One region of the Pantoea rwandensis genome, then DNA from elsewhere that is predicted to be linked to it. Evidence: predicted binding sites of a transcription regulator. Region 1 holds the regulator's gene; each other region holds the start of a gene.
What was found. Region 1 encodes sigma-54, which starts transcription at its own class of promoters, with help from an activator protein. Its sites were predicted from a motif close to GTTGGCACANNTTTCGCTNT; they were not measured.
Positions count from the first base shown of each region.

Region 2: LH22_RS17705 (gamma-glutamyltransferase family protein) is a predicted target of sigma-54. The motif match lies at 2,648-2,667, and genes of this name have one in related genera.
Region 3: glnA (glutamate--ammonia ligase) is a predicted target of sigma-54. The motif match lies at 2,407-2,426, and genes of this name have one in related genera.
Region 4: glnK (P-II family nitrogen regulator) is a predicted target of sigma-54. The motif match lies at 2,066-2,085, and genes of this name have one in related genera.

Region 1 is NZ_CP009454.1:4,222,896-4,227,986, forward strand. Features, by position in the region: gene kdsD (arabinose-5-phosphate isomerase KdsD) at 1-561, shown strand, start outside; gene kdsC (3-deoxy-manno-octulosonate-8-phosphatase KdsC) at 575-1,141, shown strand; gene lptC (LPS export ABC transporter periplasmic protein LptC) at 1,138-1,716, shown strand; gene lptA (lipopolysaccharide ABC transporter substrate-binding protein LptA) at 1,685-2,239, shown strand; gene lptB (LPS export ABC transporter ATP-binding protein) at 2,245-2,970, shown strand; gene rpoN (RNA polymerase factor sigma-54) at 3,019-4,452, shown strand; gene hpf (ribosome hibernation promoting factor) at 4,474-4,761, shown strand; gene ptsN (PTS IIA-like nitrogen regulatory protein PtsN) at 4,924-5,091, shown strand, end outside.
Region 2 is NZ_CP009454.1:3,845,557-3,850,647, forward strand. Features, by position in the region: gene LH22_RS17685 (amino acid ABC transporter permease) at 1-90, opposite strand, end outside; gene LH22_RS17690 (amino acid ABC transporter permease) at 87-755, opposite strand; gene LH22_RS17695 (transporter substrate-binding domain-containing protein) at 760-1,545, opposite strand; gene hpxU (MurR/RpiR family transcriptional regulator HpxU) at 1,740-2,579, opposite strand; gene LH22_RS17705 (gamma-glutamyltransferase family protein) at 2,756-4,342, shown strand; gene hpxX (oxalurate catabolism protein HpxX) at 4,354-4,539, shown strand; gene LH22_RS17715 (AtzE family amidohydrolase) at 4,536-5,091, shown strand, end outside.
Region 3 is NZ_CP009454.1:571,014-576,104, forward strand. Features, by position in the region: gene glnL (nitrogen regulation protein NR(II)) at 1-662, opposite strand, end outside; gene glnA (glutamate--ammonia ligase) at 849-2,258, opposite strand; gene typA (ribosome-dependent GTPase TypA) at 2,699-4,519, shown strand; gene yihX (glucose-1-phosphatase) at 4,703-5,091, shown strand, end outside.
Region 4 is NZ_CP009454.1:3,685,851-3,690,941, forward strand. Features, by position in the region: gene tesB (acyl-CoA thioesterase II) at 1-280, shown strand, start outside; gene amtB (ammonium transporter AmtB) at 352-1,641, opposite strand; gene glnK (P-II family nitrogen regulator) at 1,675-2,013, opposite strand; gene LH22_RS16990 (SmdB family multidrug efflux ABC transporter permease/ATP-binding protein) at 2,273-4,048, opposite strand; gene LH22_RS16995 (SmdA family multidrug ABC transporter permease/ATP-binding protein) at 4,041-5,091, opposite strand, start outside.

The DNA of each region.
Region 1 (5,091 bases):
GTGCATTTATGCGTGAAGGTTCCACAGGAAGCGTGCCCGCTCGGTCTGGCACCGACCTCCAGTACTACCGCCACGCTGGTGATGGGCGATGCGCTGGCGGTTGCCCTGCTGGAAGCACGCGGCTTTACGCAGGAAGACTTTGCGCTCTCGCATCCCGGTGGCGCACTGGGCCGCAAGTTGTTGCTGCACGTGAGCGATATTATGCACAGCGGTGACGAGATCCCACACGTCAGCCGCGATGCGTCGCTGCGGGATGCGCTGCTGGAAATTACGCGCAAAAACCTCGGCCTGACGGTGATTGTTGACGACCTGATGAAAATCGAAGGCATTTTCACTGATGGCGACTTACGCCGCATCTTCGATATGGGGATCGATTTCCAGTCAGCCAGCATTCAGGATGTGATGACGCGCGGCGGGATTCGCGTGCGCCCGAATATGCTGGCTGTCGACGCACTGAATCTGATGCAAAACAAAAACATCACTGCGGTGTTGGTCGCCGATGACGATCGTCTGCTCGGTGTGGTACATATGCATGACATGCTGCGCGCGGGCGTAGTTTGAACAGGAACAAAGAATGAGTGTTGAAACCACGATGATTGATACCTGCTATGGCCCGGTGAGTGCCGATGTAATGGCTCGGGCGGCGCGGATTCGCCTACTGATTTGCGATGTCGACGGTGTGATGTCTGACGGCGTGATTTACATGGGCAACAACGGCGAAGAATTGAAGGCCTTTAACGTCCGTGATGGCTATGGTATTCGCTGCCTGCTGACCTCTGATATCGAAGTGGCTATTATTACGGGCCGCAAAGCGAAGCTGCTGGAAGATCGTTGCCAGACGCTCGGCATTACGCATCTTTATCAGGGACAATCAGATAAGCTTTTGGCGTGGCGTGAACTCCTGGATAAACTGTCATTATCTGCTGAGCAAGTGGCTTACATCGGCGATGATTTGATCGACTGGCCAGTGATGGCGGAGGCCGGTTTGAGTGTGGCCGTTGCCGATGCCCACCCCGTGTTATTACCTCGTGCACACTACGTCACCCGCATTGCCGGTGGCCGTGGTGCGGTACGTGAACTCTGCGATCTGATTTTGATGGCGCAGAACAAATTTGAGGATGCCAAAGGGCAATCAGTATGAGTAAGAGCAGGCGTTGGATAACGCTGATTTTGGCCTTGATCGCCCTGGTGCTGATCGGCTGGAATCTCACCAACCAGGACGATAGCGAAGCGCCGATGGCGACCAATAGCCAGGAGCCAACCTATACCAGCGAGAAGTCCCATTCTGTGGTGTACAACCCCACGGGCGCGCTGGCGTACAAACTGATCTCGGATAAAGTGACTTACTTTGCGGCAGATGAGGTGAGCTGGTTCGATAATCCGGTTGCAACCACGTATGATGAAAATAAAGTGCCCACCTGGACAATACGTGCCGATAAGGCAAAGCTGACCAAAGATCGTATGCTTTATCTATATGGTCACGTCGAAGTGAATACCCTGACCCAGGATTCTCAACTTGAGCGCATTATTACCGATACGGCTCAGGTTAATCTGGTCACCCAGGATGTGACATCTGACGATCAAGTCACCCTATTTGGCCGCAGTTTTAATTCCACTGGCATGAAGATGCGCGGCAATTTACGAACCAAGAATGCCCAGCTGCTTGAAAAGGTCAAAACTTCCTATGAAATCCAAAATGAACAAAAACAGCCTTAAGTTGTTGTTGGTGAGCGCCTTACTGGCGACCAGCCTGCCCGCGCTGGCCCTGACGGGCGATTCTGACAAGCCCGTTAATATTGATTCGGTGAATCAGGCGCTGGATCTGCAAGGCAACGTGGCGACCTTTACCGGCAATGTCATCGTGACTCAGGGTTCAATCAAAATCACCGCTGACAAGGTGGTGGTCACACGTCCAGGTGGCGACAGTAAAAAAACTATCGTGGATGCCTACGGCGCTCCCGCCACCTTCTACCAGATGCAGGATAACGGCAAACCCGTGCAGGGCCACGCCTCAAAACTGCATTATGAGCTGGCGAACGATTTCGTTGAACTGACGGGCAATGCCTTCATTCAGCAGCTGGACAGCAACATCAAAGGCGATCGCATCACTTACCTGGTGAAAGAGCAGAAAATGCAGGCGTTTAGCCAGGGCGAAAGCAAACGCGTCACCACCGTACTGGTGCCGTCGCAGTTGCAGGACAAAAACGGCTCGTCCACGAGCCCTAAAAAGAGTAACTGATCGCTATGGCCACATTAGTCGCTGAAAACCTGGCGAAAGCCTATAAAGGCCGCCGCGTGGTGGAAGATGTCAGCCTGCAGGTAAAATCTGGCGAGATTGTCGGCCTGCTAGGTCCAAACGGTGCCGGCAAGACTACCACATTCTACATGGTTGTCGGGATTGTGCCGCGTGATGCAGGCCGCATCGTGATCGATGACGAAGATATCAGTATTCTGCCGCTGCATGCGCGAGCGCGCCGTGGTATTGGCTATCTGCCGCAGGAAGCGTCAATCTTCCGCCGTCTAAGCGTGTTCGACAATTTGATGGCAGTGTTGCAAATCCGCGATGATTTAACGGAAGAGCAGCGTCAGGATCGTGCCAATGAATTGATGGAAGAGTTCCACATTGAGCATCTGCGTGACAGCATGGGCCAGGCGCTTTCCGGTGGTGAGCGACGCCGTGTTGAAATCGCTCGCGCTCTGGCAGCCAACCCCAAATTTATCCTGCTGGATGAACCTTTTGCCGGTGTTGACCCGATCTCAGTCATCGATATCAAAAAAATCATCGAACACCTACGCGACAGCGGTCTTGGCGTGTTGATCACCGATCACAACGTGCGTGAAACGCTTGCGGTGTGCGAACGTGCTTACATCGTGAGCCAGGGACATCTGATCGCGCATGGCACGCCTGATGAAATTCTTGCAGATGAGCAGGTTAAACGGGTTTATTTGGGCGAAGAGTTCAGACTCTGATAAGGTGTCGTTATTCACGACATTTGCTTAGGAAATTCAAGCAGAATTATGAAGCAAGGTTTGCAACTCAGGCTCAGCCAACAGCTGGCGATGACCCCACAGTTGCAGCAGGCCATTCGTCTGCTGCAACTCTCTACGCTTGAACTCCAGCAGGAACTGCAACTGGCGCTGGAAAGCAATCCGCTGCTTGAGCAAACCGATCTACATGAAGAAGTCGATTCACGTGAGCATCAGGAGAGCGACTCGTTAGACACACGTGAAGCCCTCGAACAGAAAGAGATGCCCGAGGAGCTTCCACTCGACGCCACCTGGGATGAAATCTACACCGCGGGCACGCCTTCTGGCACGGGTACCGATTACCAGGATGATGAGCTGCCGGTTTATCAAGGCGAAACCACCCAGTCACTGCAGGACTACCTGATGTGGCAAGTGGAGCTCACGCCGTTTACGGATACCGACCGCGCGATTGCCACTTCAATTGTCGACGCCATTGATGACACGGGCTATCTCACCGTTTCCGTCCAGGACATCTGCGACAGCATTGGTGATGAAGATCTGACGCTGGAAGAGGTTGAAGCGGTGCTGAAGCGTGTTCAGCGCTTTGATCCTGTCGGTGTCGGTGCTCGTGATCTACGTGACTGCTTGCTGGTGCAACTTTCACAATACGCTGCCGATGCGCCAATGCTGGCAGAAGCGCGGTTGATCGTCAGTGAACATCTGGATCTGCTGGCCAACCATGATTTTCGCAGCCTGATGCGTGTCACACGCCTCAAGGAAGACGTGCTGAAAGACGCGATGCTGCTGATTCAGTCACTTGATCCCCGTCCCGGCCAATCGATCAACACCAGCGAACCCGAGTATGTGATTCCTGATGTACTGGTGCGTAAAACCAGTAAGCGCTGGACGGTTGAACTGAATTCAGACAGTTTGCCGCGCCTGAAGATTAATCAACATTACGCCGCGATGGGCGGCTCCGCGCGTAACGACAGCGACAGCCAATTCATTCGCAGTAATTTGCAGGAAGCCAAATGGCTGATTAAAAGCCTCGAAAGCCGCAACGACACACTGCTCAAAGTGACGCGTTGTATTGTCGAGCAGCAGCAGGCGTTCTTTGAACAGGGCGAGGAATACATGCGGCCGATGGTGCTGGCTGATATCGCCCAGGCCGTGGATATGCATGAATCCACCATTTCCCGTGTGACCACGCAAAAGTACCTGCACAGCCCGCGTGGCATCTTTGAATTAAAATATTTTTTCTCCAGCCATGTGAATACCGAAGGCGGTGGCGAAGCCTCTTCCACGGCGATCCGTGCACTGGTGAAGAAATTGATCTCCGCGGAAAACCCCGCAAAACCCTTGAGCGACAGCAAACTCACCTCCATGTTATCCGATCAGGGCATCATGGTGGCGCGACGTACGGTTGCTAAATATCGCGAGTCTTTATCTATACCGCCATCAAACCAGCGCAAGCAGTTGGTTTGACCGAACGAAGAAGGAAGACCTATGCAGCTAAACCTGACCGGACTGAATGTTGAAATCACTGAACCGCTGCGCGAATTTGTAAATAGCAAATTTGCCAAACTGGAACACTACTTTGATCGTATCAATCAGGTTTATATTGTTCTGAAAGTGGAGAAGGTGACGCAGATTGCGGAAGCAACACTGCACGTCAATGGCGGAGAGCTGCACGCCACAGGGGAAGCGGAAGACATGTACGCGGCCATCGACGGGTTAATCGACAAGCTTTCCCGTCAGCTGACCAAACACAAAGACAAACTGAAAAAACACTAACCTTCATGCTTGCAGAGTGCTGACCGATTCGGCACTCAGAGCGCAAATGGGGCGGGTTAACCGCCCCGTTTTGTCATCTGCGCAAGCGCCAACGGGAGACTCGCCATTGTGCTATGAATGGCGTTAACCTTGCGGCTATGTGAACTCGCAAGTGAAACGATGATGAACAACGATCTGACACTGGAATTGAGCTCGGTCCTCTCACTGGACTGTACCCGTAGCGGCGTACACTGCCAGAGTAAAAAACGCGCGCTGGAAATTATCAGCGAGTTGGCAGCAAAGCAGCTCAATCTGCCGCACCAGACACTATTTGAAGCCATTCTGACCCGC
Region 2 (5,091 bases), 380 kb from region 1:
GCCGAAAAAAGCCACCAGCGACAGTAAAATCGTCCAGCGCGCCGCCAGCAGCAGGTTGCGCAGGATGTCCCAGTCAGTAAAGGTTGTCATGCGGGCTGCGCTCCAAACCATTTACGCCCCAGCGCCAGCAGCAGCTGTCGCATGGCAATCGACAACGCCAGATAGATCAGCGTGGTCACCAGATAGACTTCAAAACTCAAGAATGTACGCGACTGAATCAGGTTGGCGGCGAAGGTCAGCTCTTCGTACGACACCTGCGACACCACCGATGAACCCAGCATCACAATGATGCACTGGCTGACCAGCGCCGGATAAATTCGTTGCAGCGACGGCGGCAGTACCACGCGGATAAAGGTCTGCGTGCGGGTCAACCCCAGCACACGGCCCGCTTCCCACTGCCCTTTCGGCGTCACCTGAATCCCGGCACGGATAATTTCAGTGCTATACGCGCCAAGGTTAATCAACATCGCCAGCAGCGCTGCTTCGCCCGCCGTCAGTTTCAGACCAAGATTGGGCAAACCAAAGACGATAAAAAACAGCTGTACCACGAATGGCGTGTTACGGATCAGCTCGACATAAACGCCCCAGATGCGACTCGCCCAGCTCGGTTTGCCACTGCGCAGCGCCGCGCCGAGAATCCCCAGACTCACCCCGCCCACCGTGGCGAGAACCGTTATCTGAATCGTGACCCACAGCCCTGCCAGTAACTCTGGCCAGTGCGGCCAGAGATCTGCAAAATTGAGTTGCCCAATCATTGCGTTATGCGCCGAGGTTGGCTGGCAGTGGGGCTTTCAGCCACTCTTCTGACAGCTTGTTCAGCGTACCGTCTTTGATGCCCTGCTCAATCAACGCATTCACTTTGTCTTTCAGCGCCGGTTCATCTTTCTTCAGACCGATAAAGCACGGTGAATCTTTCAGCATGAACTGCGGCACCGGTGCTTTTTCTGCGTTCTGGCGCGCAATGGCCGCTACCACGAGGTTACCGGTCGCGACGTACTGCACTTGACCAGAAAGATAGGCTGACAGCGTGGTGTTGTTATCTTCATAACGCTTTACCTGAGCATCTTTTGGCGCCACATCGCTCAACACCATGTCTTCCACTGCACCGCGCGTCACACCAATTGATTTGCCGCTCAATGCCGCCGCATCTTTCAGTGGCTCGCCTTTTGGACCAAATACGCCGAGGAAGAACGGCGCATAGGCACGGCTGAAATCGATCACTTTCTCGCGTTCGGCGTTTTTGCCCATGCTGGAGATCACCAGATCCACTTTATCGGTTTGCAGATACGGCACGCGGTTGGCGCTGGAAACAGGGACCAGCTGCAACTTCAGTTTCATCTCCTTTGCCAGGTACTTGGCCATGTCGATGTCATAGCCCTGCGGCTGCAAATCCGTGCCAACTGAACCAAACGGCGGGAAGTCCTGCGGCACCGCAATGCGGATGACGCCACGCTTCTGAATGTCTTGTAGCTGATCGGCCATCGCACTGCCGACCTGAGCCATCAGCAATGCTGCGCCTGCGACTGCCAGTAAAACTTTTTTCATTATGCACCCCGGTGAGTTTATCGTGAAACAAAAGATTCTTGATAAAACGATTTGCAACTAATGTGCCAACCACAGGGTGCGAGGAGTAAAGGGAAGAAAAACGAATAAACACGGAGTTTGGGGCGATAAAAACGGGCTTTAAGCCCGCATAAAAACCCGATCCAAAAAGGTGCAAAGCACCAAAGTGGTGCCCACTATCGGTGTTCCAGTTCATCCAGATGCTGATAAAGATCGGCAATTTGATGAATACGCTGACGACCTTGCGACAGCATTTCATGCAGCAGTGCATTCGCCAGCAGGTTGATCAGACTCATCGCCGAGGCATAGCTATCAAAGGCGGAGACGCTGTCGAGCGGCGCACACAGCTGCCAGTGTGCCAGGGTGATAATGCCTTGCGCCTGCGGCTCGCACAGCGCCAGCACCGGGATGTTGCTCTGCTGTAGCTGCTGCATCAGGGGGCGGATGATGCGTGGACGGCGACGGAAGGCCATCACCACCACGATATCTTCGGATGTGATATCCACCAACTCCTCGCCCAGCGTCTGGCCGGGTTGCGGGAGCACATGTACCTGCGGACGCGCCTGCATTAACTGCTGGCGCAGGTGCAATGCCACCGGATAGGCGTTACGCATGCCGATAATAAACACCCGCTTTGCGTCACCCATCGCCTGAATCACTTCGCCAAACTGCTGCGGGTCGATGCTGTTCACCCACTGCGTCAGGTTCGCCATCTCCTGCTTGTAATGACGCGACAGTAAGGTATTGCCCTGCACCGCATCGCGGTTGTCGGTGAGGGGCATGCCGCTCTGACGCAGCGTACGCAGCTCATCACGCATGTCCTTGTATTTCTCATAGCCCAGACGTTTAAACAGGCGGCTGACTGTCGCCTTCGATACCCCGCTCAGCCGCGCCAGCTCTGCGCTGTTGTAGCTGATCAGGTCATCAAAATGGTCAAACACAAAATCAGCAATACGCTGCTCCTGCGGCGACAGCTGCGGATAGTGACTGCGAAGGCGTTCATCAAGCTGTTTCATCATGGGTCCTGTAACTTTCGTTTCATCACAAGCTAGCACAAATCGATCCACATTGATGTCCAACCAAAACTGGAACAGCTCTTGCTTAGATCTCCTCACGGATTTGTAGGGGCTCCCATTATGGCGACCACTAACCTAATCCCCCCTACAAAAGAATCAATGATGAAGAGTTCACTATGATACAGAGCAACATGGCTCCGCTCGGCATGGCCGTCACCCCACATCATCTCGCCAGTGAAAGCGCACTGGCGGTTTTACGCGAAGGCGGCAACGCGATTGAAGCGATGGTGGCGGCCGCGGCCACTATCGCGGTTGTCTATCCGCACATGAACGGCTTGGGCGGCGATGGCTTTTGGTTGGTCGTGCCGCCCAATGGCGATCCTATCGCTATCGATGCCAGTGGCGCAGCAGGCTCGCTGGCGCACCTCGACTTCTATCACGGCGAAAGCCACATTCCGCATCGCGGTCCTAAAGCCGCGCTAACCGTAGCGGGCACGGTGAGTGGCTGGCAGGAGGCGTTAACGCTGGCTGAAGAGCTAGGTTCTGCGCCGTTGCCGTTAGCCCGTTTACTGCGTGACGCCATTCGCTATGCTGCCGATGGCATTCCTGTTACTGCATCGCAGGCTGCGGCCACTGCCGCAAAGCAACATGAATTACTTGATCAGCCTGGCTTCGCTGCGACCTTCTTGCCTGACGGCACCGTGCCTGGCGCCGGTAGCCGTTTTACCCAGCCCGCGCTTGCCAATACGCTTAGCGTGTTGAGTGAACAGGGTCTGGAGAGTTTCTATCGCGGCGAGCTGGCCCACCATCTGGCACGTGAAATGACCGCGCTGGGTATGCCGATCACCCTGGAAGATCTTCAGAAACAGCACGCGCGCCGCTGCACGCCGTTACATCTGGCACACAGCGAGGGCGACATCTGGAATATGACGCCACCGACGCAAGGTTTGGTATCGCTGGCAATTCTGGGCATCACCGACCGGTTGAACATGGCAGAGGCGGATGAGGCACAAACCGTGCACCGCATTGTTGAGGCCACCAAAAAAGCCTTTGCCTTGCGCGACAAACACATCACCGATCCACGTCACATCGACTTCAATGTGCAAGAGCTGCTCGATGCCGATCACCTTGCCACACTGGCGGCGCAAATTAACCACCAGCAAGCCGCACCGTGGGGAACCGGACGAGGTCCTGGCGATACCGTGTGGATGGGCGTGATGGACAGCAGCGGCTTAGCCGTCTCCTTTATCCAAAGTATCTATCACGAATTTGGCAGCGGCGTCGTACTGCCGGGCACAGGCATTACCTGGCAAAACCGTGGTGCCGCCTTTAGCCTGCAACCGGGCCATCTGCTGGCGCTGGAACCTGGTAAACAACCGTTCCATACCTTAAATCCAGCGGCTGCGCGCCTGAAAGATGGTCGCACGATGGTTTACGGATCAATGGGGGGCGATGGCCAACCACAAACGCAGGCGGCGATTTTTACCCGCCACGTCATTCAGGGACAGCCACTGCAACAGGCGGTCAGTGCACCGCGCTGGTTGCTGGGGCGAACCTGGGGACAATCCTCTGACTCTCTCAAACTCGAAGCGCGCATGTCAGCAGAAACGGTGCAGCAGTTGCGCGAACTCGGCCATGACGTTGAGCTGTTGCCTGATTTCAGCGAAGTAGTCGGCCACGCTGGCGCCATCGTCAGACACAATAACGGCATGCTGGAAGGTGCCTTCGATCCACGTAGCAACGGCAGCGCAGCCGGCTTTTAAAGGAAACCATCATGCATTCGCAACCGGACTGGGCGGCTTATATCGCTCAAATGGAACAGATTCTGGCTCTGGAGCTGGACGAAGCACGTCGCGCTGAATTGCTGGTGCAGTTCAATCGCATCGCCGCCATGGCTGAACCGCTCATGGCTTTCCCGCTGGATGACCGGCTGGAAGTGGCAGGAGTGTTCCATCCATGAAACTGGCATCGTTATCCATCAAAGCGCTCAATCATGCGCTGAATCAAGGTGATATTAGCGCCCGTGAAGTGGCGCAACAGACGTTGAACGCCATTGAACAGCACAATCCAGCGCTCAATGCGTGGACCGGAATCACCGGTCAGCGCATGTTGCGCGAGGCGGATCAGGTCGATTTGCAACGCCAGCGCGGTGAAGTATTGCCTGTGCTGGCGGGTATTCCTTATGCGGTTAAAAACCTGTTTGATGTTGCCGGTCACAGCACCCTTGCTGGTGCCAGCTTGTTCAGTGAACGTGCAGCGGCCTGCGAAGATGCGTGGGCGGTGAGTCAACTGCGTCAGTCCGGTGCACTGCTCTCCGGCATGCTGAATATGGATGCCTATGCTTACGGCTTTACCACCGAAAACACCCATTATGGCCCGACCCATAACCCGCGCGATTTGAGCCGCGTGGCCGGTGGTTCCTCGGGCGGCTCGGCGGCGGCCGTCGCGTCGGGCTTGGTGCACTTCTCACTGGGTACCGATACCAATGGCTCGATCCGCGTGCCGGCCTCGT
Region 3 (5,091 bases), 680 kb from region 1:
ACCAGCGAGACATTGTCCGGTAACTCCATCGACACCAGATTGACCACGCGCTCCGCCACCTGATGAATGCTTTGTGTGACGTGCATACCGGGCTGTTGGGGCCCCAGTAAACGATCAACCAGATTACGCAGGCGGTCCGCCTGTTCGATAATAATCCGGGTGTATTCATGCAGCGAAGGATCGGGCAGAGCACGCGTTAATAACTGCGCGGCGCCGCGTAAACCTCCGAGCGGGTTTTTAATTTCATGCGCCAGTCCGCGCACTAAATCACGTGCGGCGACCTGCTGAGCATGTTGCAGCTGTTCCTGGCTGAGACGGCGTTGATTATCCATCGGCGCCATTTCCAGCAGGATAAGGCCATCGGGTAGACGCTGTGCGGTCAGCGACATAATGTGCGCGCGGCCATCGACCACTAGCGTCACTTCGCTGTCGGTAAAGCCCTGGCCTGCTCCAAGACTCTCGCTCATCACCTCAATATTCAGCGAAAAATAGCCGGTTAATTCCGGTAATGGCGTGCCGAACAATTTGCGTGAGCTTTGTGCCAGTAATTGCTGCGCTGCCGGATTGGCATAATGGATAACCAGATCGTTATCGACCAGCAAAATACTGTTGATTAGAGAGTTAAGAATCTGCCCCGCGTCGGGCAATGTGCCAGTTGCCATACAGCGTTCCTCTGCACTAAATTAGTGCATTATAGCCTTTTGGGACTGAAAACTATCATTCGAACGAAGAATTCGCGGTGAAAAAAGCCCATCCGGAGATGGGCTAAAGTTTCCACGGCAACAAAAAAACGTTCAGGTTATTTACGCCGCCAATAAGCGGCGTGAAATGCGCTGAAATTTTTTAAATTAAACGCTGTAGTACAGTTCGAACTCAACGGGGTGCGGAGTCATGCGCACGCGGTCAACTTCTGGCTTACGCAGTTCGATGTACGCGTCGATTGCGTCATCAGTGAACACGCCGCCACGGGTCAGGAACTCGCGGTCTTCGTTCAGTGCGTTCAGTGCTTCTTCCAGAGAGCCTGCAACTTTTGGAATCTCAGCTTCTTCTTCCGGAGGCAGGTCATACAGGTTTTTGTCCATCGCATCGCCAGGGTGGATTTTGTTGATAACACCATCAAGACCCGCCATCAGCAGCGCGGTGAAGGCCAGGTACGGGTTAGCCGCTGGATCCGGGAAGCGTGCTTCGATACGACGTGCTTTCGGGCTCGCAACCACTGGGATACGAATTGAAGCTGAACGGTTACGTGCTGAGTAAGCCAGCATAACAGGTGCTTCGTAACCCGGGACCAGACGCTTGTACGAGTTGGTGGTTGGGTTAGCCAGGGCGTTGATCGCTTTAGCGTGCTTGATGATACCGCCGATGTAGAACAGAGCAGTTTCAGACAGGCCGCCGTACTTGTCGCCAGAGAACAGGTTCACGCCGCCTTTTGACAGGGACATGTGGCAGTGCATACCAGAACCGTTATCGCCGAACATTGGCTTAGGCATGAAGGTTGCTGTTTTGCCGTACGCGTGAGCAACGTTGTGCACCACGTATTTGTAGATCTGAATTTCGTCAGCTTTTTTGGTCATGGTGTTGAAGCGGGTAGCCACTTCGTTCTGACCTGCTGTTGCAACTTCGTGGTGGTGAGCTTCAACCACCAGACCCATCTGCTCCATGGTCAGACACATAGCAGAACGGATGTCCTGAGCTGAGTCGACTGGTGGAACCGGGAAGTAACCGCCTTTCAGACCTGGACGGTGACCTTTGTTTCCGCCTTCGTATTCTTTACCGGTGTTCCATGCGGCTTCGATATCATCGATAGCGACGTGTGAACCTGAAGTAGAAGAACCGAAACGGATGTCATCGAACAGGAAGAACTCTGGCTCAGGTCCAAACAGCACGGTATCCGCGATGCCTGAAGAACGCAGGAACTCTTCTGCACGTTTAGCAATGGAGCGTGGGTCACGGTCGTAGCCCTGCAGCGTGCCTGGCTCGAGGATGTCACAACGGATGATCAGCGTTGGATCTTCGAAGAACGGATCCATAACCGCAGTGGTCGCATCCGGCATCAGCACCATGTCTGATTCGTTAATGCCTTTCCAGCCACCGATGGATGAGCCATCGAACATTTTGCCTTCTTCGAAGAAGTCAGCGTTAACCTGGTGAGCAGGGATAGTAACGTGCTGTTCTTTACCTTTGGTATCGGTAAAACGCAGGTCAACAAACTTAACTTCGTGCTCGTTCATCATCGAGAGGACGTGTTCAGCGGACATACTTAAACTCTCCTGGAAATGGTCATAATCGTCATGGTGAGAGAACTTCGTTGCCTGGAATGTGTCACGCTTACTGACCACCCCTAACCAAGATCTCGGCAAGCTCTTTTCAACCGTTGTATAACTGTCGTTTTCGCTTGAAAGATATAAAGCGAATTCTGTGCCAACTTTATTACAATGGTAAAAATGGCGCTGTGACGCGCTCTTTCGTGAGTCGGTCACTGCACCAGTATGGATGATTCGCACTAATTTGGTGCTTCACAGATCAATTATCGCCCCAAAAAGGTGCAAAATCCCATCGCAGTGCAGATTAATGCACCGTTATTGGTGCTAAAAAACAGCACTAAGAGAAACTTTAAGGGAATACTGTGATCATGTTCAGTCTTTCGCTTAATCCGTGTACAATACCGCGTTATTTCTATAATGCCTGAGGCAAAGCTGTGATCGAAAATTTGCGTAACATCGCCATCATCGCGCACGTTGACCATGGTAAGACCACCCTGGTTGACAAGCTGTTACAACAGTCCGGTACTTTTGATGCTCGTACCGAAGCGACTGAGCGCGTAATGGACTCCAACGATTTGGAGAAAGAGCGTGGGATTACCATCCTCGCAAAAAACACCGCCATCAAATGGAACGACTACCGTATCAACATCGTTGATACCCCAGGACACGCCGATTTCGGTGGTGAAGTGGAACGTGTTATGTCCATGGTGGACTCGGTGCTTCTGGTTGTAGATGCGATGGATGGCCCTATGCCGCAAACCCGCTTCGTAACCAAAAAAGCCTTTGCTCATGGTTTGAAGCCGATTGTAGTCATCAACAAAGTTGACCGTCCGGGCGCGCGTCCTGATTGGGTTGTTGATCAGGTGTTTGACCTGTTCGTTAACCTCGACGCGACTGACGAGCAGCTGGACTTCCCTATCATTTATGCGTCAGCGCTGAATGGTATCGCCGGTCTGGATCACAACGACATGGCAGACGACATGACCCCGCTGTACCAGGCGATTGTGGATCGTGTTTCTCCACCACAGGTTGAAGTTGAAGCCCCACTGCAGATGCAGATCTCGCAGCTGGACTACAACAACTACCTGGGCGTTATCGGCATTGGCCGCATCAAGCGCGGTAAAATCAAGCCGAACCAGCAAGTCACTATCATAGATAGCGAAGGCAAAACCCGTAACGGTAAAGTCGGTAAAGTACTGGGCCATCTGGGTCTGGAACGTATCGAGAGCGCCGAGGCTGAAGCAGGCGATATCATCGCTGTGACCGGTCTGGGCGAGCTGAACATCTCTGACACCATCTGCGACACGCAGAAGGTTGAAGCGCTGCCAGCCCTGAGCGTCGATGAACCAACCGTTACCATGTTCTTTAACGTCAACACTTCACCTTTCTGCGGTAAAGAAGGTAAGTATGTGACTTCGCGCCAGATCCTGGAGCGTTTGAACAAAGAGCTGGTACACAACGTGGCACTGCGCGTTGAAGAAACCGAAGATTCAGACGCATTCCGTGTGTCTGGTCGTGGTGAGCTGCACTTGTCTGTTCTGATCGAGAACATGCGTCGTGAAGGTTTCGAGCTGGCGGTATCCCGTCCGAAAGTTATCTTCCGCGAATTCGAAGGCCGTAAACAAGAGCCATTCGAAAACGTGACCCTCGACATCGAAGAAACCCACCAGGGTTCAGTGATGCAGGCGATGGGTGAGCGTAAAGGCGATCTGAAAAACATGGATCCAGATGGCAAAGGCCGTGTACGTCTCGACTACATGATCCCAAGCCGTGGCCTGATCGGCTTCCGTAACGAATTCATGACCATGACTTCAGGTACCGGTCTGCTGTACTCCACCTTCAGCCACTATGACGATGTGCGTCCAGGCGAAGTGGGCCAGCGTCAGAACGGTGTACTGATCTCTAACGGCCAGGGTAAAGCAGTCGCATTCGCACTGTTCAGCCTGCAGGATCGCGGTAAGCTGTTCCTGGGTCACGGTGCTGAGGTTTATGAAGGCCAGATCATCGGTATTCACAGCCGTTCTAACGACCTGACAGTTAACTGCCTGACCGGTAAGAAACTGACCAACATGCGTGCGTCAGGTACTGACGAAGCGACCACTCTGGTTCCACCGCAGAAAATGACGCTGGAGCAGGCTATCGAGTTCATCGATGATGACGAACTGGTAGAAGTGACTCCGCAGTCAGTCCGTATTCGTAAACGTCACCTGACCGAGAACGACCGTAAGCGTGCGTCTCGCGGCGGTAAAGAGTAAGCGAAACAGTCTGATATTTAAGCCCCGCATCGCGGGGCTTTTTTGTGCCTGCAACCCGCTGCAACGCTCGCTTTGTGAAAGTTGTCCCCGATTCCAGAACGCTTATTTCCTCCTCATCGTACCTGTTCAGCAATGCTTTTTGCCGCTAGAGTGAATGATCCAGGGAATAGAAGGAGAGGCGTCATGCTGTACATCTTTGATTTAGGCAATGTGATTGTTGATATCGATTTTAATCGCGTGCTCGGCGTCTGGAGTGACCTGGGACGTGTGCCGCTGGCGACATTACAAAGTCGCTTCCAGATGGATGAAGCATTCGAGAAACACGAACGTGGTGAGATCAGCGATCCCGAGTTTGCGGCACGTATCTGTGATCAACTGGATATCGCCTTGAGCTATCCGCAATTCACCGCGGGCTGGCAGGCGGTGTTTGTCGGTGTGCGTCCGGAAACACTGGCGATCATGAACACACTGCGCGCTAATGGCGAGCGTGTGGTGATCCTGTCCAACACCAATCAGTTGCACTTTGAGTTCTGGCCAACGCAATATCCGGAAGTGCAACAGGCAGCCGATCA
Region 4 (5,091 bases), 540 kb from region 1:
CCAATACCTGCTGGGTTACGCCTCGGATCTCAACTTCCTGCCTGTGGCGCTACAGCCGCACGGGAAAGGCTTTTTGGAGCCTGACATGCAGGTGGCGACGATTGACCACTCCATGTGGTTCCACCGCCCGTTCGACCTCTCAGAGTGGTTGCTGTACAGCGTGGTGAGCACCTCAGCTTCAGGCGCACGTGGGTTTGTACGTGGGGAGTTCTACACGCAGGATGGGACACTGGTCGCGACCACGGTTCAGGAAGGCGTCATGCGCCAGCGCGACGCATAAAAAAAGGGGCGATATTATCGCCCCCTCGTCTTTTTATAATTTTAGCGCACTGCTCTTCTACCGCTCATTTCTTACTGGTTGTAAGCGTTCTCGCCGTGGCTGTTCACATCCAGACCTTCACGTTCCTGATCTTCTGGAACACGCAGGCCAACGATCATATCCGCCAGTTTGAAGCCGATGAAGGCGACAACACCTGACCAGACGATGGTCACGCCGCAGCTGAACAGCTGAACCCAAACCTGATGGCCCATGGTCACGCCTTCTGCGTAGCCCACGCCGCCCAGTGAAGAGGAGGCGAACACACCTGTCAGAATACAACCCAGGATACCGCACACGCCGTGCACACCGAACACATCACATGGGTCATCCACGCGCAGCCATTTCTTCAGGGTGGTCACACCCCAGATGCCTGCCAGGCCACCGGCCAGACCGATAATCAGCGCGCCGCCGACACCGACATAACCACAAGCCGGGGTGATAGCAACCAGACCGGCGATAAAGCCAGAACACGCACCCAGCAGAGAAGGTTTGCCACGCATCGCCCACTCACCGAACACCCATGACAGCACCGCACCTGCAGTCGCCACAACAGTATTCAGGAAGGCCAGGGCTGCGATTTCATTTGCAGAAGAAGCAGAACCGGCGTTGAAGCCAAACCAGCCCACATACAGAATCGCAGTACCGGTGAAGACCATTGGCAGGTTGTGCGGTTTGAACGCTTCTTTACCGAAGCCAGCACGTTTGCCCACCAGATAAGCACCCACCAGACCCGCAACTGCGGCGTTGATGTGAACAACAGTACCACCCGCGAAGTCCAGCGCGCCGTCTTGCGCCAGCAGACCGCCAGCCCACACCATATGTGCGATTGGCAGATAAGAGAGCGTCAGCCAGACCACCACAAAAATCAGTACTGCTGAGAAGCGAATACGTTCAGCAATCGCGCCCACAATCAGGCCCACGGTGATACAGGCGAAGGAAGCCTGGAACGCGACGTGGATATACTGATAGAAGCTGCCCATCACCGCTTTCAGCTCGATATTTTTCAGCATCGCCCACTGGAAGTTACCGAAGAAGGCGTTGCCCTCGCTGAAGGCCAGCGAATAACCGTAAATCACCCACAGCACGCAGACTAATGCGAAGGTCACGGCAACCTGGGTCAGCATCGACAGGACGTTTTTACCGCGAATCAAACCGCCGTAAAACAGTGCGATGCCCGGAATCGTCATAAACAGTACCAGAGCAGTACAGATCATCATAAAGGCGTTATCCGCTTTGTCCGCAACGGCAGGTGCTGCCGCCATGGCCAGAGACGGTAACAGTGCCAGGCTGGTGAGGCCCAACTTAGTCATCATTTTATTCATTTCTTTCCATCCCATCACAATTCAGAGCCCCAGTTACAGTGCTGCTTCGTCGGTCTCGCCGGTACGAATACGAATAACGCGCTGCAGTTCTGCGACGAAGATTTTGCCGTCGCCAATTTTGCCGGTGTAAGCGGCTTTGCTGATGACATCCACCACTTCATCGAGTTGATCGTCCGCAATCGCGATATCAATTTTAACTTTTGGCAGGAAGTTCACGCTGTACTCGGCACCGCGGTAAAGCTCTGCGTGACCTTTCTGGCGACCAAACCCCTTCACTTCGGTAACAGTCAGTCCCTGAATGCCAATGGAGGATAAAGCTTCACGCACGTCCTCCAGCTTAAATGGTTTGATTACCACGGTAACCAGCTTCATACGTTCCCCTCCAGATAATAAATTGAGTGAGTCTCGCGGACACGAGGAGATATAAGCAAACGCTGTGCCATAAATGAAAAAAGGGGAGCAGTCAGTGGTCTGGACGCGCTATATCGCGCTTCGTTATGTGATGAGTGGCTCAGTTTGGGAATAGGGCAAAAGAAAGGTGTTGCAATATTGCACTCCTTTGGTGCTTTCAGCCTCAAAGGAGTGCATCAATACAGAACAATCCGATAAATCTGCGCAAAAAAGGTGCAATTCACCCTTCTGATTGAGCGGGTATGCTCGCCGCGAGTTCATCACCCGCCTGCTGTAGCTGATACATCTGCCAGTAACGCCCCTGTTGAGCCAGCAACTGTGCATGCGTGCCCCGCTCGGCAACCTGACCACGGTGCAATACCAAAATCTGATCCGCTTCAGTGATAGTAGAAAGACGGTGCGCAATCACCACCAGCGTGCTGTGCTGGCGTAGTGCACGCAGCGCATGCTGAATCGCCTGTTCGGTACCGGAATCGATATTGGCAGTCGCTTCATCAAGGATCAAAATTTGTGGCAGCGAAACCAGCACTCGCGCCAGCGCCAGCAACTGTTTTTGCCCGACCGACAAATTGTTGCCTTGTTCACCCAGCCGCGTGTGAATGCCCTCTGACATCGATCGTGCCAGCGAGGCAAGCTGCACTTTTTCCAGTGCCTGCCACACTTGCTCTTCCGGGATATCGCGTCCCAGCCGCACGTTGGCTAACAAGGTATCAGCCAGCACCACCGGATCCTGCTGCACCATAGCGACGCTTTGGCGTAGCGCCTCATGCGTCAGCTGCGATAAGGGGCGACCATCCAGCTCGATGCTGCCGCGTGTCACCGGATAATATCCCATCAGTAAATTCGCCAGCGTACTTTTGCCACTGCCTGTATGCCCCACCAGCGCCACAAAACCGCGCGCCGGCACCTCGAGGCTGATATGGCTCAGTACATCCCGATTATCGCGGTAGGCAAAACTGACATCGTGCAAGGTAATACGCCCTGAGGCCAACGGCAGGTTATCCGTGCCGTATCCCTGTTGAGTGGCATCCATCAGTTCGAAGATACGCTCGCCGGAAACCACCGCCTGTTGCAGCATCGATTGTTGCGTGGTGAGCTCAATCAAGGGTTCGTTCAGCCGTCCCAGATAGGTAATAAAGGCGTAAAGCACGCCGACCTCAAACACCCCGGGCGTGGCAAAGCTGAACAGCATCAGCAGCCCACAGAGTATCATCGCCGAAAACAGACTCAGCAGTGGACGCAACAAGAAACCGTCCAGTCGCAGGGTTTCCATGCGCGCCAGATAGTGTGAGCGGCTGGCCTCGCCCATGCGTTCACCAAAGCGCGCCTGCTGGCGAAACTGCTGGATCACGCTCATGCCGTTGATCACTTCATTGAAACCATTATTGATATCCGCCAGATAGCTACGTACACGACGCGCAATCGGCGTGCTGTAACGCTGATAAATCAGCATCACCGTGAGTACCAGCGGGAAGATGACAATCGCCACCAGCGCCATGCGCCAGTCGAGCGAGAACATCGCCACCAGCATTGCGCCAATCAGTGCGGCACTGCGCAGCACGGTAGCCACCACCGTGACGTAGAGATCTTTGATCACTTCGGTATCGTTGGTAACGCGCGAGATAATCTGCCCCACCGGCTGGGTATCAAAGGCGCTAAGCGGCTGACGCAGTGCCGCGTTCATCACGTCCATGCGTAACTGCTGCACCACACCAATCGCCGCGCGATTAAACAGCAGCGCCTGGAAATAGTGCAAACCAGCAGCCAGCAGTTGCAGCAAAATAAAGCACACCAGCAGCCCAATGGCGATGTCCCAGGGCATTTGGTGTTTTGCCACCAGATTATCAATGAAGTAGCTCACCAGCACCGGGCCGGTGACTTCTGCCGCCGCCGCAATCCACAGCATGCCGACCGCCAGCCACAGCGATTTTCGCCAGGGTTTGCCGTATGACAGCAGGCGTTTCAGGGTTGGCCACAAACGTTGCGATTTAGCCATGATTCGCCTCCTCTGCGGTTTCATCTTCATCCAGCGCCGCTTCGAGTTGCTGATAGCGGTACATATCGCGATACCATCCCTCTTTCGCTAGCAGGCTGTCGTGATCGCCGCGCTGAGTCACCGCACCTTGTTGCAGCACCAGAATTTCACTGGCTTCAGTCAACGCCGATAAACGATGCGCGCTGATGATCAACGTGCGGCCTTTGCCCCACTGCCGCAGGTTGTGCAGGATTTCATGCTCTGTGCGACCGTCCACCGCGGATAGTGCATCGTCGAGGATCAGGATTTCCGCATTCAGCAACAGCGCGCGGGCAATGGCAATACGCTGTTTTTGACCGCCGGAAAGCATCACACCGCGCTCACCCACTTCGGTGTCATAGCCCTGCGGCAGACGCAGAATGTCATCGTGTACACAGGCCATGCGCGCCACGCGCTCAATTTCTTCCTGAGACGCATTCGGACGGCCCAGCGCCAGGTTATTAGCCACGGTATCGGAGAACAAAAACGGCGTCTGGCTCACCACCGCCAGCCGACTGCGCCAGCTATCGAGTCGCAGCTGCGTTAGCGGCAGGTTATGGTAGCGAATGTCACCCTGGTCGATGTCGAAATGACGTTGAATCAGACTCAGCAGCGTGCTTTTACCACAGCCGGTTGGACCGCACAGCCCCAACATCTGCCCCGGTTTCAGTTGAAAATTAACATGGCTCAGCGCCGCGCCTGCGTTAGCGGGATAATGGAATTCACGAATGGCGACCTGTAAATCGCCAGCGTCGTCGGGCAGGACTTTCTGCCCATCCTCCACCGCCGGAGCTTCCGCCAATAGCGCGCGAATGCGGCTCCATGCCGCGCTCCCACGTTCAACGATGTTGATCATCCACGCCAGCGCCAGCATCGGCCAAATCATCAGTCCCAGATACATCACGAAGCTGGTGAGCTGACCCAACGTCAAACTACCGTGCCACACCATCCAGCCACCGCCCGCAATCGCCAGCAGGTTAGAGAAACCCACGGCGATGTAAATGATGGGATCAAATCGTGCATCA